4 regions of the Nonomuraea sp. NPDC049725 genome follow, and region 4 is predicted to be linked to each of the others. Evidence: riboswitches for the same ligand, from Rfam matches in the RefSeq annotation. Region 4 holds a riboswitch; each other region holds the start of a gene.

What was found. Region 4 has a riboswitch for cyclic di-AMP ahead of AB0J53_RS03390 (CHAP domain-containing protein). Riboswitches for the same ligand answer to the same signal wherever they lie in the genome.
Region 1: linked by a shared signal. The riboswitch ahead of AB0J53_RS30250 (hypothetical protein) and the one ahead of AB0J53_RS03390 (CHAP domain-containing protein) in region 4 are both predicted to bind cyclic di-AMP.
Region 2: linked by a shared signal. The riboswitch ahead of AB0J53_RS15970 (C40 family peptidase) and the one ahead of AB0J53_RS03390 (CHAP domain-containing protein) in region 4 are both predicted to bind cyclic di-AMP.
Region 3: linked by a shared signal. The riboswitch ahead of AB0J53_RS39295 (CHAP domain-containing protein) and the one ahead of AB0J53_RS03390 (CHAP domain-containing protein) in region 4 are both predicted to bind cyclic di-AMP.

Annotation. Positions count from the first base shown of each region.
Region 1 is NZ_JBFANJ010000012.1:259,398-262,696, reverse strand. It holds gene AB0J53_RS30260 (DeoR/GlpR family DNA-binding transcription regulator) at 1-57, shown strand, start outside; gene galT (galactose-1-phosphate uridylyltransferase) at 54-1,136, shown strand; cyclic di-AMP (ydaO/yuaA leader) riboswitch at 1,202-1,343, shown strand; gene AB0J53_RS30250 (hypothetical protein) at 1,351-2,310, shown strand; gene AB0J53_RS30245 (TetR family transcriptional regulator) at 2,366-2,896, shown strand; gene AB0J53_RS30240 (alpha/beta fold hydrolase) at 2,978-3,299, shown strand, end outside.
Region 2 is NZ_JBFANJ010000005.1:371,952-375,250, reverse strand. It holds gene AB0J53_RS15980 (NYN domain-containing protein) at 1-482, shown strand, start outside; gene AB0J53_RS15975 (NlpC/P60 family protein) at 567-1,541, shown strand; cyclic di-AMP (ydaO/yuaA leader) riboswitch at 1,808-1,967, shown strand; gene AB0J53_RS15970 (C40 family peptidase) at 2,044-2,538, shown strand; gene AB0J53_RS15965 (hypothetical protein) at 2,640-3,299, shown strand, end outside.
Region 3 is NZ_JBFANJ010000022.1:33,697-36,995, reverse strand. It holds gene AB0J53_RS39300 (YciI family protein) at 645-1,082, opposite strand; gene AB0J53_RS39295 (CHAP domain-containing protein) at 1,234-1,941, opposite strand; cyclic di-AMP (ydaO/yuaA leader) riboswitch at 1,954-2,091, opposite strand; gene AB0J53_RS39290 (Gfo/Idh/MocA family oxidoreductase) at 2,206-3,159, opposite strand; gene AB0J53_RS39285 (aldo/keto reductase) at 3,212-3,299, opposite strand, start outside.
Region 4 is NZ_JBFANJ010000001.1:652,026-655,324, forward strand. It holds gene AB0J53_RS03380 (hypothetical protein) at 1-711, opposite strand, end outside; gene AB0J53_RS03385 (SigE family RNA polymerase sigma factor) at 708-1,184, opposite strand; gene AB0J53_RS03390 (CHAP domain-containing protein) at 1,278-1,949, opposite strand; cyclic di-AMP (ydaO/yuaA leader) riboswitch at 1,960-2,101, opposite strand; gene AB0J53_RS03395 (MaoC family dehydratase) at 2,251-2,709, opposite strand; gene AB0J53_RS03400 (hypothetical protein) at 2,721-3,299, opposite strand, start outside.

The DNA.
Region 1 (3,299 bases), on a different contig from region 4:
CGTACGGAGCTGGCCGAACGCGCCGGCGAACTGATCATCGCGGAGGGCTCGCAGTGAAGCGCACCATCACCCATCTGGCCGACGGCCGGGAGCTGATCTACTTCGACCGGCGTGACGACGCCGACCGGAGCGCGATCGACCGGCGGCCGCTCGATCCCCGGCCGGTGGCGTCGGAGCTGCGCTACGACCCGCTGACCGAGGAGTGGATCGCGGTGGCCGGGCACCGGCAGACGCGCACGTTCCTGCCTCCGGCCGACGAGTGCCCGCTGTGCCCGTCGTCCGCAGAGCGGGCGTCGGAGATCCCGGCGGACGACTACGACGTGGTCGTGTTCGAGAACCGGTTCCCGTCGTTCTCCCGCAATCTCGGCAGTTACGCGGACGTGGGCGGGCTGAGCGAGGTCCGGCCGGGTGTGGGGCGGTGCGAGGTGATGTGCTTCACCTCCGAGCACTCCTCGTCGTTCTCGCAGCTCTCCGACGACCGGGTGGAGCTGGTCATGGAGGCGTGGGCCGACCGCACGGCCGAGCTGTCCTCGATCGAGGGCGTGGAGCAGGTGTTCTGCTTCGAGAACCGGGGCGAGGAGATCGGCATCACGCTCTTCCACCCGCACGGCCAGATCTACGCCTATCCGTACGTCACGCCGCGCACCAAGCTGCAGCTCGGCGCCGCCAGGCGCTACGCGGGGCGTCGGCCGGGGCGCAACCTGTTCGCCGACGTGCTGGCGGCCGAGCGGGAGGCGGGCACCCGGGTGGTGGCCGCCAACGAGCTGTGGACGGCGTTCGTGCCCGCCGCCGCGCGGTGGCCGTTCGAGGTGCATCTTTACCCGCATCGCCGGGTGCCGGACCTGGCGGCGCTGTCGGAGGCCGAGCGGGCGGCGTTCGCCCCGCTCTACACCTCGGTGCTGCGCGCGCTGGACGGGCTGTTCGGGGTCGCGATGCCGTACATCTCGGCCTGGCACCAGGCGCCGGTCCGGCAGGACCGTGAGCTGGGCTATCTTCATCTGGAGCTGTTCAGCATCCGGCGGGCGCCGGGCAAGCTGAAGTACCTGGCGGGATCGGAGTCGGCCATGGGAGCCTTCGTCAACGACGTGCTCCCGGAAGAGGCGGCACGCATGCTTCGATCACAGGTAGATCACTAATTGATTTCCGATTGATGTCGCATTACTCGTGATCTACCACTACTATCCCTTCAAGCGCGGTCATAGCACCGTGTACGCCTAATCCCGGGCGAGTTGCCCGGGAGCCGGGGACCCATCCGCACCTGGGGTGAATCCACTTCGGTGGTAGGGAAGCGACTCCCATGCCCGAACCCGTCAGCTAACCCGGCCGGCAGAGGGAGAGGAAACCCCGCACGTGGCGTCAGCGTCCCCCACGCGACTTGCCATCGGCGTCGTCACCGCGGCAGCGATGACGTTCGCCACCTGGTCAGCACCGGCCGCGGCCGAGCCCAAGCCGTCCGAGAGCCAGCTCCGCGGCGACCTGAAGCAGCTCAACAAGAAGGTCGACCAGCTCATCGAGCGCTACAACGCCAAACGCGTCGAGCTCGCCAAGGCCCGCGAGGCCGCCGAGGCGGCCAAGAAGCGGCTCGCCGCCGCCGACCAGGCGCTCGCCGCCGCCCAGCTGAAGGTGGGCGAGCTCGCCAGACTTCGTTACCAGAGCGGCACGCTGGGCCTGCCCTACTACATGGTGCCGCCCGACGGGGCCAGCGCGGCCGTGGTCGAACAGCTCACCGCCGAGCAGCAGGCCATCGTGGCCGGCGTCGCCGCCGCCCGCGACGAGCAGAAGAAGGCCGCCGACGCGGCCGCCGCCCTGGCCCGCCGGCTCAGCGCCGACACGACCGAGGTGGCCAAGCAGCGCGACGAGGCCGAGGGCGTCATCGGCGACATCGAGAAGAAGCTGGAGGACCTGATCCCGTTCAGCACCGGGCGGCGCTCCGACGGCACCTGGGCCCCGCAGCTGCCGAGCGGCACCGACAACATCACCGCCCGCACCCGGGCGATGAAGGCGCAGATCGAGAAGAGCTTCAAGCTGCCGTTCAGCGTCGGGTGCTTCCGCTCGGGCTCCAGCGGCGAGCATCCGCTGGGGCGGGCCTGCGACTTCATGATGAGCGCCGGCGGCTCCATGCCCACCGCGGCCAACAACGCCCTCGGCGACCGCATCGCCGAATGGACCGTGAAGAACCGGGACAAGCTCGGCGTCAAGTACGTGATCTGGAAGCAGCGGATCAACCACGGCTCCGGCTGGAACGCCATGTCCAACCGCGGCAGCATCACCGAGAACCACTACGACCACGTCCACATCTCGATGCACTGACGTGGCCGGCCGGCTCGGCGTTGACAGAATATGTAGATCGGTCTAGTTTTTCGGCATGGGTAAGAAGGGGGCCGAGACTCGGCTGCGGATCCTGGAGGCGACCCAGGAGCTGGTCGAGGCGGGCGGCTATGCCAATGCCGGGCTCAATCAGGTGATCGCCGCCAGCGGGGCGCCGCGAGGGTCGCTGTACTTCCACTTCCCCGAGGGCAAGGACCAGCTGGTCGGCGAGTCGATCCGGCGGGCCGGGGCGGCGATCGGGTCGGCCTTCGACGATCTGGCCGTGGACGAGGTGCTGCGGCTGCTGGGCGACCGGCTGGAGGAGTCGGGCTGGCGCAAGGGCTGCCCGGTGGCCACCGTGGCGCTCGAGATGGCCGCCGCCAGCGACCCGCTCCAGCAGGCGTGCTCGGAGGTCTACACGTCATGGGAGGCCGCCCTGCGTACGCGGCTCGCGGGGCGACCGGACGCCGACGATCTCGCCGTCACCGTCCTGGCGCTGATCGAGGGGGCGCTGCTGCTGGCCAAGGCGCACCGCAGCCGGGAGCCGCTGGACCGCGTCGCCGCCGTGCTCGCCGGGCTCCTGCGCTGACCCCCGGGGCCGCCTCCCCGCCACGGAGGCGGCTCTTTTCACGCCCAGAAAATATGTAGACCGATCTATTGAGGAGCTCTCTTGGACGCGATCGTCTTCGGCGCGACCGGCTTCGTCGGCCGGGCACTCGTCGCCGAGCTGCTGGGCCGCGGGCAGCGGGTGGCGGCGGCCGTGCGGACCGACACCCTCACCCCGTGGCTGGCCGAGCGGGGCGTCGCCACCGGCGGGCTGAACGTCGTCACCGCCGACCTCACCCGCCCGCTCACCGGACTCCCCCAGGCACGCGACGTCTACAACGCCGCGGCGCGCTTCGCGTTCGGCCTCGGCGTCGAGGAGGCTCGCGCCGTGAACGTGACCGGCGCGCTCCACGTGCTCGAATGGGCCGCCACGCTCCCCCGGCTGC
Region 2 (3,299 bases), on a different contig from region 4:
CGGTCGCGGCGCTCACCGGTGAGCGGCCGGGTGTGCGCGGCGTGCCCGCCCGCGCGCTGGCCGACGACGACCCGCAGCTGCTCGATCAGCTTCTGGCGCTGCCGCAGGTGCATCTGATCATCGACGGCTACAACGTGACCAAGTCCGGCTACGGCACGCTCACGCTCGCCGACCAGCGCGCCCGCCTGATGACCGGGCTCGGCGGGCTGGTCGCGCAGACGCGCGTCGAGGTGACCGTGGTGTTCGACGGCGCCGAGCTCAACTCTCCGGTGCAGGTGGTGGCGCCGCGCGGGGTGCGGGTGCTGTTCAGCGCGCCGGGTGAGATCGCCGACGACCTGATCCGCCAGCTCGTCCGGGCCGAGCCGCCCGGCCGGGCGATCGCCGTGGTGTCCTCCGACCGCGAGGTGGCCGAGTCCGTCAGGCGGATGGGCGCCAGGCCCGTGCCGTCCGCGCTGCTGCTGAGGCGGCTCGGTCGCGCCTAGATGACGAATATGGCGTTTAGGTGAGGATTACTCGCCACTTCTGTACTATTTCGCCCCGAGGATGATCCCCTGGGAGGCGACGCTGTGAGGTTGGGCCGGGTGCCGCTGGCCGCGGGTCTGGTGTTCGGACTGGTGATGACCCCCGTCGGAGGGGTGCTGGCCGATCCCAAGCCGACTCTCGCGCAGGCGAGAGCGAAGCTCGACAAGCTCAACGACAAGGCCGACAAGGTCGTGGACCGCTACAACACGGCCACCGAGAAGTACAAAGAGGCCAAGGCGCGCTACAGCCGGCTGAACGACACGTACAAGCGCAAGCTGGCGACCGTCGCGGATCTGCGCGGTGAGGTCGTCAACATGGCCGTCGAGACGTACAAGCTGGGGGGCGACTTCTCGACCCTGCCCACCATGATGACCAGCGACGATCCGGCCGATCTGCTGTATGGGATGGCGTTACGCGGGCAGCTCGCGCAGGAGCGCACCCAGAAGCTCGCCGCGTTCGACCGGGCCAATCAGGGGCTGAAGACCGACCGTGACCGCGCCGAGGAGGCGCTGGCCGCGGCCGACAAGGAGCGGGACGCGGTCAAGAAGGACCGGGCGGAGATCCTGGACCTCATCAAGGACCAGAAGAAGCTCCTCGACCGGCTGGGCGCGTACAAGGCGGGCAATCCCAACAGCACCGGCCTCAAGTACACGGGTCCCGCCTCGGGCAACGCGGCGGCCGTGCTGCGCTTCGCGTACGCGCAGGTCGGCAAGCCGTACGTGTTCGGCGGCACCGGGCCGGGCGGCTACGACTGCTCGGGGCTCACGCAGGCCGCCTGGCGGGCCGGTGGCGTGTCGCTGCCGCGCACGACCTGGCAGCAGTGGTCGTGGGGCGCCAGCCGCAAGGTGTCGCTCAACGCGCTGGAGCCCGGCGACCTGATCTTCAGCGAGGGCCTCGGGCACGTGAGCATCTACGCGGGCGGCGGCAAGATCGTGCATGCGCCGCAGACGGGTGACGTGGTGAAGGTGGTCACACTCTCGTCGTACGGGCGCCGCCTCGTGGGCGCCGTACGCCCCTGACAAGACGGGGTCGGCCCAAGTGTGAGGAGGGTCACACTTGGGTAACGAAACCCGCTGCTCCGGCGGGGGATGAGGACCTGACTCCCGGCGTGTCTGATCTTTACTCGCTTACTCAGGCTTTGCCATTACGTGACTTTTCGGCGTAACTTCTGGCGTCGCGGCGTTCCAGCCAGGACGCCCGCCGGTCACCATCGGGTCCCCCGATGTTCGACAGAGAGAACCATCCGCCGGTCACCGCGGCCAGCGCCCCCGAGGCGCGAAGACGCGGCGGTGGCCTGCCGAGTCCGTGCAGCCAGGAGGCACGGAGCCGGGGACCCAACGATCCCGTACGCGGTGATCAGGGGTGAATCGGCGCGTTCAGCGCCGTAGGGCGACTTCCAGGCCCGAATCCGTCAGCTAACCCGGTAGGCGTTCGTGGAAGCCCCTAGGAGCAATCCTGTCTACCCTCTCGCACAACCCCCGTCTGTCCCGTCTCGCCCTGAGTGGCGTAGCGCTGATCACCGTGACGGCCGGAGGTCTGGTCGTCCACGCCCCGACGGCGCAGGCGGCGACGACGAATGAGTTCGCCACCACCGCGGTGACCAAGACGGAGAAGTCCGTCAAGTCGTCGAAGGTGGCAAAGGTCGCTCGGCAGAAGGCCAAGGCCCGCAAGGCCGTCTCCGTGGCCAAGAAGCAGATCGGCGACCCGTACCGTTACGGCGCCACCGGCCCCGGGTCGTTCGACTGCTCCGGCCTCGTCCAGTACGCCTGGAAGAAGGCCGGGGTGAAGATCCCGCGCGTGACGAACAGCCAGTTCGCGCGCATCAGGAAGAAGGTCTCCTACAAGCACCTGCAGCCGGGTGACCTGATGTTCTTCCGCGGACTCGGGCACGTGGGCATGTACGTCGGCGACGGCAAGATGGTCCACTCGCCGAGAACGGGCCAGCGTGTGCGCGTCGAGAAGCTTCGCGGCTGGCGCAAGGCGTCGTTCGCGGGCGCGGTGCGTCCCGGTCTGTGACCTGCGCCGAAGGCCCCGTCCCCGCCCCGGGACGGGGCCTTCGGCCTTCCCGGGCTCCGGACCGGGCTGACGCTCAGGATCGGCGGCTACGATCGGGCAGCGTGTCCGACAGGGGGTCCGGCAGCGGGCCTGGAAATGGGCCCGGCGGCACGTCCGGCAAGGGGCTCGGCAGCACGTCCGGCAGCACGTCCGGCAGCACGTCCGGCGGCGCGCCCGGCAGCACGTCCGGGAGGGTGTCCGCGCGGGGGCGCCGGCGGGTCGTGCCGGTGGTGCTGCTGGTTGTCGCGGCGTCCCTGGCCGGGGGGTCCGGGCCGGTCCTGGGGCCGGGAGGCGCCGCCATCGAGGCGGGGGTGCTCGCCGGCGTGCGGGCGCGCTGGGGCGACGGGCTCGACGTCGTACGCGGTGAGCGGTCGCTCGTCGCCGGGCAGGACGCGCCCCCCGGGCTGCTGGCGGACCTGGCGCGCCGGGCCGACACCGCGGGGCGGCGGGTCGGCGGAGTGCTGGGCGGTGACGTCCGGGCCGTGGTCCTGGTGCCCGCCTCGGCGCGGGAGGCCGCCGTGCTGGCGGGCGTCGCGTCGGTCGACGGGCTGGCGGCGGTGGCCGACCGGGGGCGCGTGATCGTGGTGCCCGAGCACTTCGCCCGTCTCACCCCGGTCGGGCGTGACGTCGTGCTGGCCCACGAGCTGACCCACGTGGCCGCCGGGACCGACGGGCTGCCCGTCTGGCTGTATGAGGGCTTCGCCGACTACGTGGCCTACCGG
Region 3 (3,299 bases), on a different contig from region 4:
ACGCGGGCCCACAACCCACCGGCACCGCCCAGCCCAGCAACGGGGTCGGACCGCCCGGGGTACGGGCGGCCGGTGGGGCCGCGCCCCCGGGAGCCGGGCACCGGAGGGGCTGGGTCCGGCCTGCCGGTGGGGTCGGGCCGTCCGGGGTGCGCGCCGCCGGTGAGGCCGCGCCCCTGGGGCCGGGCCCAACTGAGGGGGGCGGGCCCGGGGGACCGGTGGGGGTGGGCCGTCCGGGGCGTGGGCCGCCGGTGGGGTGGGGCCGCCTCGGCGGAGGCCGCCAGAGGGCCGGATTGCCTGGGGGCCGGTGGGTTGGGCCGTCCGGGGCGTGGGCTGCCAGTGTGGTCGGGCCGCTCCGCCGGGGGTCGCCGGTGGGGTGGGGCCGCCTCGGCGGAGGCCGCCAGAGGGCCGGACTGCCCGAGGCGCCCCTTCCGGGGGCCCGCCCCCTCCCGGGGTTGCCGCCATCCTGGGGCTTCCGCCTGCCCGGCGGGGTGCGGCCTTCGGGGAGGGGGCGCCGCTTCCGGGAGTCACCCTTCCGGGGTTGCCGCCACCTGGGACTCCCCGCCTGCCCCGGCGGGGGCGCGGCCTCCCTGGGAGGAGGCCGCCGCAGCGGGGTCGCCTCCCACTGGGGCGTCGCTATCGGATGGTCAGGGTTCAGGTGGGGAGTCGAGGGTGGCGCGGAGGGTGGCGTGGCGTTGGGCGGTCTCGGGGGTCAGGGAGGTCTCGGGCATGTCCGAGGGGTCGAAGACCTGCCAGACGTCCAGGCCGATGCCGTCGTGGCCGGGCGGGACGGGGACGCGCAGGGCCCATTCGAGCGCCTCCTCCCGCGACTTGACCTGGATGAGCCAGAAGCCGGCGATGAGCTCCTTGGCCTCGGCGAACGGCCCGTCGATGACGCGGGCCTTGCCGCCGCTGTAGGCGATCCGGGCGCCGCGCGAGCTGGGGTGGAGCCCTTCGGCGGCCAGCAGGACGCCGGCTTTCACGAGCGACTCGTTGAAGGCCGTCATGTTGTCGACGAGCTCCTGGCTCGGCAGGGCGCCGGCCTCGGTCTCCTCGCTGGCCTTGCCGACGATCAGGAATTTCACGGTGCGTTCTCCTCGTCCAGGCGGTGAAGCGGGCTCCCGGCGAGCCTGCCACACCTGTGCGTCGTCCCGGAGGGGGCCGGATCGACACGGGGAGGGGAGAAAACGCGGAAGCGCGCGCCCGGGGGAGGGGCGCGCGCTTCGCGAAGGGAGGTCAGGCGGCGTACGAGGGGTAGCCGTAGCCGACGACCTGGGACTTGGGCCGGACGCGCTCCTCGACCTTGCCGTTGCCGGTGTTGCCCTCGATCGTGGAGATCGTGCCGTCGCCGTTGTCCTTGACGACGAAGCCGACGTGCTGGATGGCGCTGATGCTCTTGCTGCCGTTCCAGGCGAAGAAGACGACGGCGCCGGGCCTGGCCTCGGTGCCCCAGCGGTCGTTGGCGGCGAACCACTTGGCGTGGGTGACGGTGTAGGCGTCCCAGCCGACCTGCGGGCGGGCGCCGGTCTGCTCGCCGACCCAGGAGACGAACATGGAGCACCAGGGGGCGTTGAGGTAGGCGCTGGGGTTGCCGCCGTCGCGGGCGACGGTCTCGAGGGCGCGCTTGGAGCTGGCGTACCACTCCTGGAACTTGGTGCCGCCGCCGTAGGCGTTCTCGGAGGTGCCGACCTGGGCCTTGGCCAGGGCCAGGACCTGGGAGGCGGTGACGTTGACCTGGTTGGCGCCGGCCCTGGTCTGCGTGGACTCGGACATGGTCTGGGTCTCGACCTGGTGGCCGGGCTCGGCGGCCTGGGCGGGGAGTGCGGTGGTCATCCCGGCGCCGAGTCCGGCGGCCAGGACGGTTGCGCCGAGGGTGGCGCGGAGGGAGGCGCCGGCGCGGGGGTGAAGCTTCTTCGGGGCACGGGTAAGACGGTGCTTCGCCATCGAGGGGATTACTCCTTGCTTCCATGCCGCTTACCGGGTTAGCTGACGGGTTCGGGCGTGGAAGCTGCCCTACGGCACACAAGGTGCCGATTCACCCCAAAGGACATGGGTCCCCGGCTCCGCGCAAGGCGGATTCAGCGGTCACAGGACGATCCTGTGAGTGTCGTGCGATGGTTGGCAACGACCGGACAAACCGGACGTAAGCCGCGAATGCGCCATAAGGTAATACATCCGCCAAGGCATTACAAGTCGATAAAGTCGCAGCTAGGCGAGTTGCCCGCGCGCGTCGGCCAGGAGCCCCATCATGGCAAGGGATTCGTCAAGAGGCATGATCGCGCTCTCGGTCCGGTTCTCGGCCAGCGCGTCCCGCACCTCGCGCAGCTCCCCGGCGTAGCCGTTGTCGGCCGGGTCGAGCTCGTGCTCCTCGGTCTCCATCGACGGCCCGCTGAGCACCACCCGCCGGGGCGCCCAGAACGGCGCGTCCAGGTCGGCGCGCATCCCGGTGCCCACGATGCTGGCCGAGTTGGGGAAGTGCGCGAGCAGCGAGGTGTCGACCAGCGCCCGCCGGCCGCCCGGGTAGACGAGCACCCCGCCCGCCTCCGCGTCGACCCCGTTGGGCGCCAGCGCGCCCGTCAGGTGCATGGACTCGGGCATGCCGAGGAAGAGCTGGGCCAGCCCCAGGGGATAGATGCCCAGGTCGAGCAGCGCGCCCCCGCCCAGCTCGGGCGCCCACAGCCGGTGCGCGGGATCGTACGGCAGCGCGAACCCGAACGAGGCCCGCACCGAGCGGATCTCCCCGAAGCGCGGGTCGTCCTTGAGCATGCGCACCAGCGGGTTGAACCGCATCCACATGGCCTCCATCAGGAAGACCCCGGCCTCGCGGGCCAGGCGGACCATGCGCTCGGCGTCGGCCAGGCTCGCCGCCAGCGGCTTCTCGCACAGCACCGCCTTGCCCGCCGCGATCGCGGCCTCGGCCACCTCCAGGTGCTGGGCGTGCGGGGTCGCCACGTAGACGGCGTCGACGGCCGGGTCGGCGCACAGCTCGGCGTAGGAGCCGTGGGCGGACTCGGCGCCCAGCGTCGCCGCCAGCGCCTTGGCCCGGCCCAGGTCGCGGGAGCCGACGGCGGCCACCCGCATGCCCGGCTCCGCCGCGATGACCGCCCCCACGGTCCTGGCGATGCCGCCCGTCGCCGCGATGCCCCACGCTAGATCTCGCACGCGGGAGATCGTACTGATTCATCCGCGGACGCGAAACCTGACCGGTTTCACCTCACGGGAACACGTCCGGGTCCGGGCCCAGCCGGCGGCCCGCGTTCAGGGCGCCGATGGCGGCCATGTCCTCCCGGTCGAGCGTGAAG
Region 4 (3,299 bases):
TACACCCCCGTCGCGTACGGACCAGACCAGGGCGTCCTCGGTGAGGCCGATCCGCTCCACGTTCGCCAGGTCGCCGGTGACCTCGCCGACGCGCTGGGCGGTGCCGCCCTCGCGGGGGATGATCCAGAAGTCGGCCCACTTGTCCCTGTCGTTGGGCGTGGTGCCGTACCAGGCGAAGTACCGCTCTCCCACCTCGACGTCCTGGACGAAGTAGCCCTTGACGCCTTCGGGGGCGGGCATGTCGCCCACCACCCTGGTCGTGCGGGCAGTGCTGTCGTAGATCTCCAGGCGGCCGGCCTTCTCGAAGGAGGACTCGGCGGTCAGCAGCACCTCGGTGGGGGAAATTCCGGTCACCGGGCGATATTTCCAACCATCGGGGGCCGCCGCCGGCATCGTGAACACCGCCTCCGGCCACACCTCGGCCACCGGCTTCACCTCCGCCACCCTGGGGACGGCACTGGCCACCTCCCCGGGCGACACCGTGGTCACCGCGACCGCCGGCTCCACCGAGACCCGAGGCTCCCCCCGCCACACCGCCATCGTCCCCCCGGCCACCAGCACCACCGAGGCGGCCGCCAGGGCCATGCCCGCCCACTGCCGGCGTCGCCGCGACCGCCGCCGGGCCGCGACGGCCGCCGCCAGCCCGCCGGTCGGCGTGACGTGCCCGGCCCCGGCACGCAGGGTCCGGACCAGGTCCTCTTCGCTTCTCATCGTGCCTCCTGCAGCATTCGCTTGATCCGGAGCTTGTCCAGGGCACGCGCCGCCTGGCTGCGCACGGTGCCGCGCGAGACGCCGAGGATCGCGGCGATCTCCGCGTCGGGCAGGTCCTCGTAGTAGCGCAGCACGAGGACCACTCGCATCCTGGGCGGCAGCCGTTGCAGGTCCGCCCACAGGTCCGCATCCTCGTAACGGTCGAAGCGCCCCTTCTCCGGCACGACGGACACCAGTTCCTCCCGGTGCCTGCGCCGCCACGAGGTGATGTGCAGCCTGACCATGGTCGTGCGCACGTACCCCTCGGGGTCGTCCTTCTTGCGCACCCGTGACCAGGCGTCACCCAGCCTGGCCAGGGCCTCCTGGACGAGGTCCGCCGCGTCGTCCGCGTTGCCGGACAGCACGTAGCCGTACCGGAGGAGCGCGTCGCCCCGGCTCCGGACGAACTCGTCGAACTCGGTTGTGTGGTCCACGTATCCAGGGATCCTCCAGCACGCCGTACCGTTGCACGAAACGCGAAAAGCGCGCGCCCCCGGAAGGGGACGCGCGCTTTCGAGGCGGTCTGATCAGGCGGCGTACGACGGGTAGCCGTAGCCGGCGACCTGCGAGGTGGGACGGACCCGCTCCTCGACCTTGCCGTTGCCGGTGTTGCCCTCGATCGTGGAGATCGTGCCGTCACCGTTGTCCTTGACGACGAAGCCGACGTGGTCGATGGAGCTGATGTCCTTGCTGCCGCTCCAGGAGAAGAAGACCACGGCGCCGGGCTTGGCCTCCTGGCCCCAGCGGTCGTTGGCGGCGAACCACTTGGCGTGGGTCACGGTGTAGGCGTCCCAGCCGACCTGCGGACGGGCGCCGGTCTGCTCGCCGACCCAGGAGACGAACATCGAGCACCAGGCGGCGTTCAGGTAGTCCTGGCGGTTGCCGCCGTCACGCTGGACGGTCTCGGCGGCGCGCTGGGAGTTGGCGTACCACTCCTGGAACTTGGTGCCACCGCCGGCGGCGTTCTCGGAGGTGCCGACCTGGGCCTTGGCGACGGCCAGGACCTGCGAGGCGGAGACGTTGACCCTGGTGTTCTGGTTCGTGGCGGCCTGCTGGGCCTGGGCGGCCTGCGGCTGGGTGTTGGCGGTGGTCGCGGTGCTGGCGTCCGCCGACACGTGGGCGCCGAAAGCGGTCGCGACGAGCGCGGCGCCGAGGACGGCCTTGGACACGTTGATCTTGGGGGTGCGGATGGGGCGCATTAAGGGTAACTCCTCGCTTCCATACCGCTTACCGGGTTAGCTGACGGGTTCGGGCGTGGAAGCTGCCCTACGGCGATGTTGGTGCCGATTCACCCCGGTGGAACACATGGGTCCCCGGTTCCGCGTGTGAGCGGATTCAGCGGTCACAGGTCGGTCCCTGTGATGGACGGTGGGTCGTGACGCCCGAGAGTCGGTCGCGTCTTACCCGCGTACAGAAATGTCCAACACACCCCTGACCTGGGTAATTCCCTCGTAACGAAATTTCCACGAAACCGGCCGCGGGCGGGGGCCCGCGGCCCGGCTACTCCGCGGGAACGTAAAGGCTGAGCGTCTCGGCGATGCACGCCGGGCGCTTCTCGCCCTCGACCTCGATGGTCATCTTGAGGTTGGACAGGTAGCCCGCCGGTGTCCCCTTGACGTCGGTCAGCTCGGCCGTGGCCCGCACCCTGGCCCCGACCGGCACCGGGCGGGGGAAGCGCACCTTGTTCAGGCCGTAGTTGACGCCCATCGCGATGCCCTCGACCCGCACCAGCTCGAACATGAACGCCGGCAGCAGCGACAGGCTCAGGTAGCCGTGCGCGATCGTGCCGCCGAACGGGCCCTCCTTGGCCCGCTCCACGTCGACGTGGATCCACTGGTGGTCGTCGGTGGCGTCGGCGAAGAGGTTGACCTGTTCCTGGGTGACGGTGCGCCACTCGGTGGGGCCGAACTTCTCGCCGACGGCAGCCTTGAGTTCCTGTACGTTCGCGAAGGTCCGCATGAGGCGGAACGCTATTGCGCCGGTGGGACCGCTGCCAAGTTCAGCACCCGGAACTTGTCCGGCTTGTCCCCCTTGGTGGCGCCCCAGTAGAAGACGGTGCTCGGTTCCGACGAGACGCCCGCCCCGTACCAGTTGCCCGGGTTGCCGAAGCTCACCATCGTGCCCGTCGCCAGGTCGTACACCGCATTGCCCGCCGCCAGGAACCGGTCCAGGATCGGGTAGCGCGCCACGCCCATGCCGATGCCGCGCGCGACCTCCCGGGGCGGCTGCGAGCCGTCGACGCGGCTGATGACCGTGCCGCGCTCCGCCCGGCCGTAACACCAGACCGGCCCGCAGCGCATGCCCTGCACGCCCGGCGGCGCCGCCACGGTGAGGCTGGAGCCGTCCTCCAGGTTCACCAGCCGGAGCTGGTTGCGGTCCAGGTCCCCCGGCAGGTCGGTCACGTCGGTGGCCCAGGGCCACTGGATGAGGTGCAGGCCGTCGCTGCCGGGGACGCGCTCGGGCTCGATCCCGCCGAGCGGGTGCCGCCACACGCCGCCGTCGACCTCCGACCAGACGACGTGGTCGCCGTCCAGGCCGATCGCGTCGAG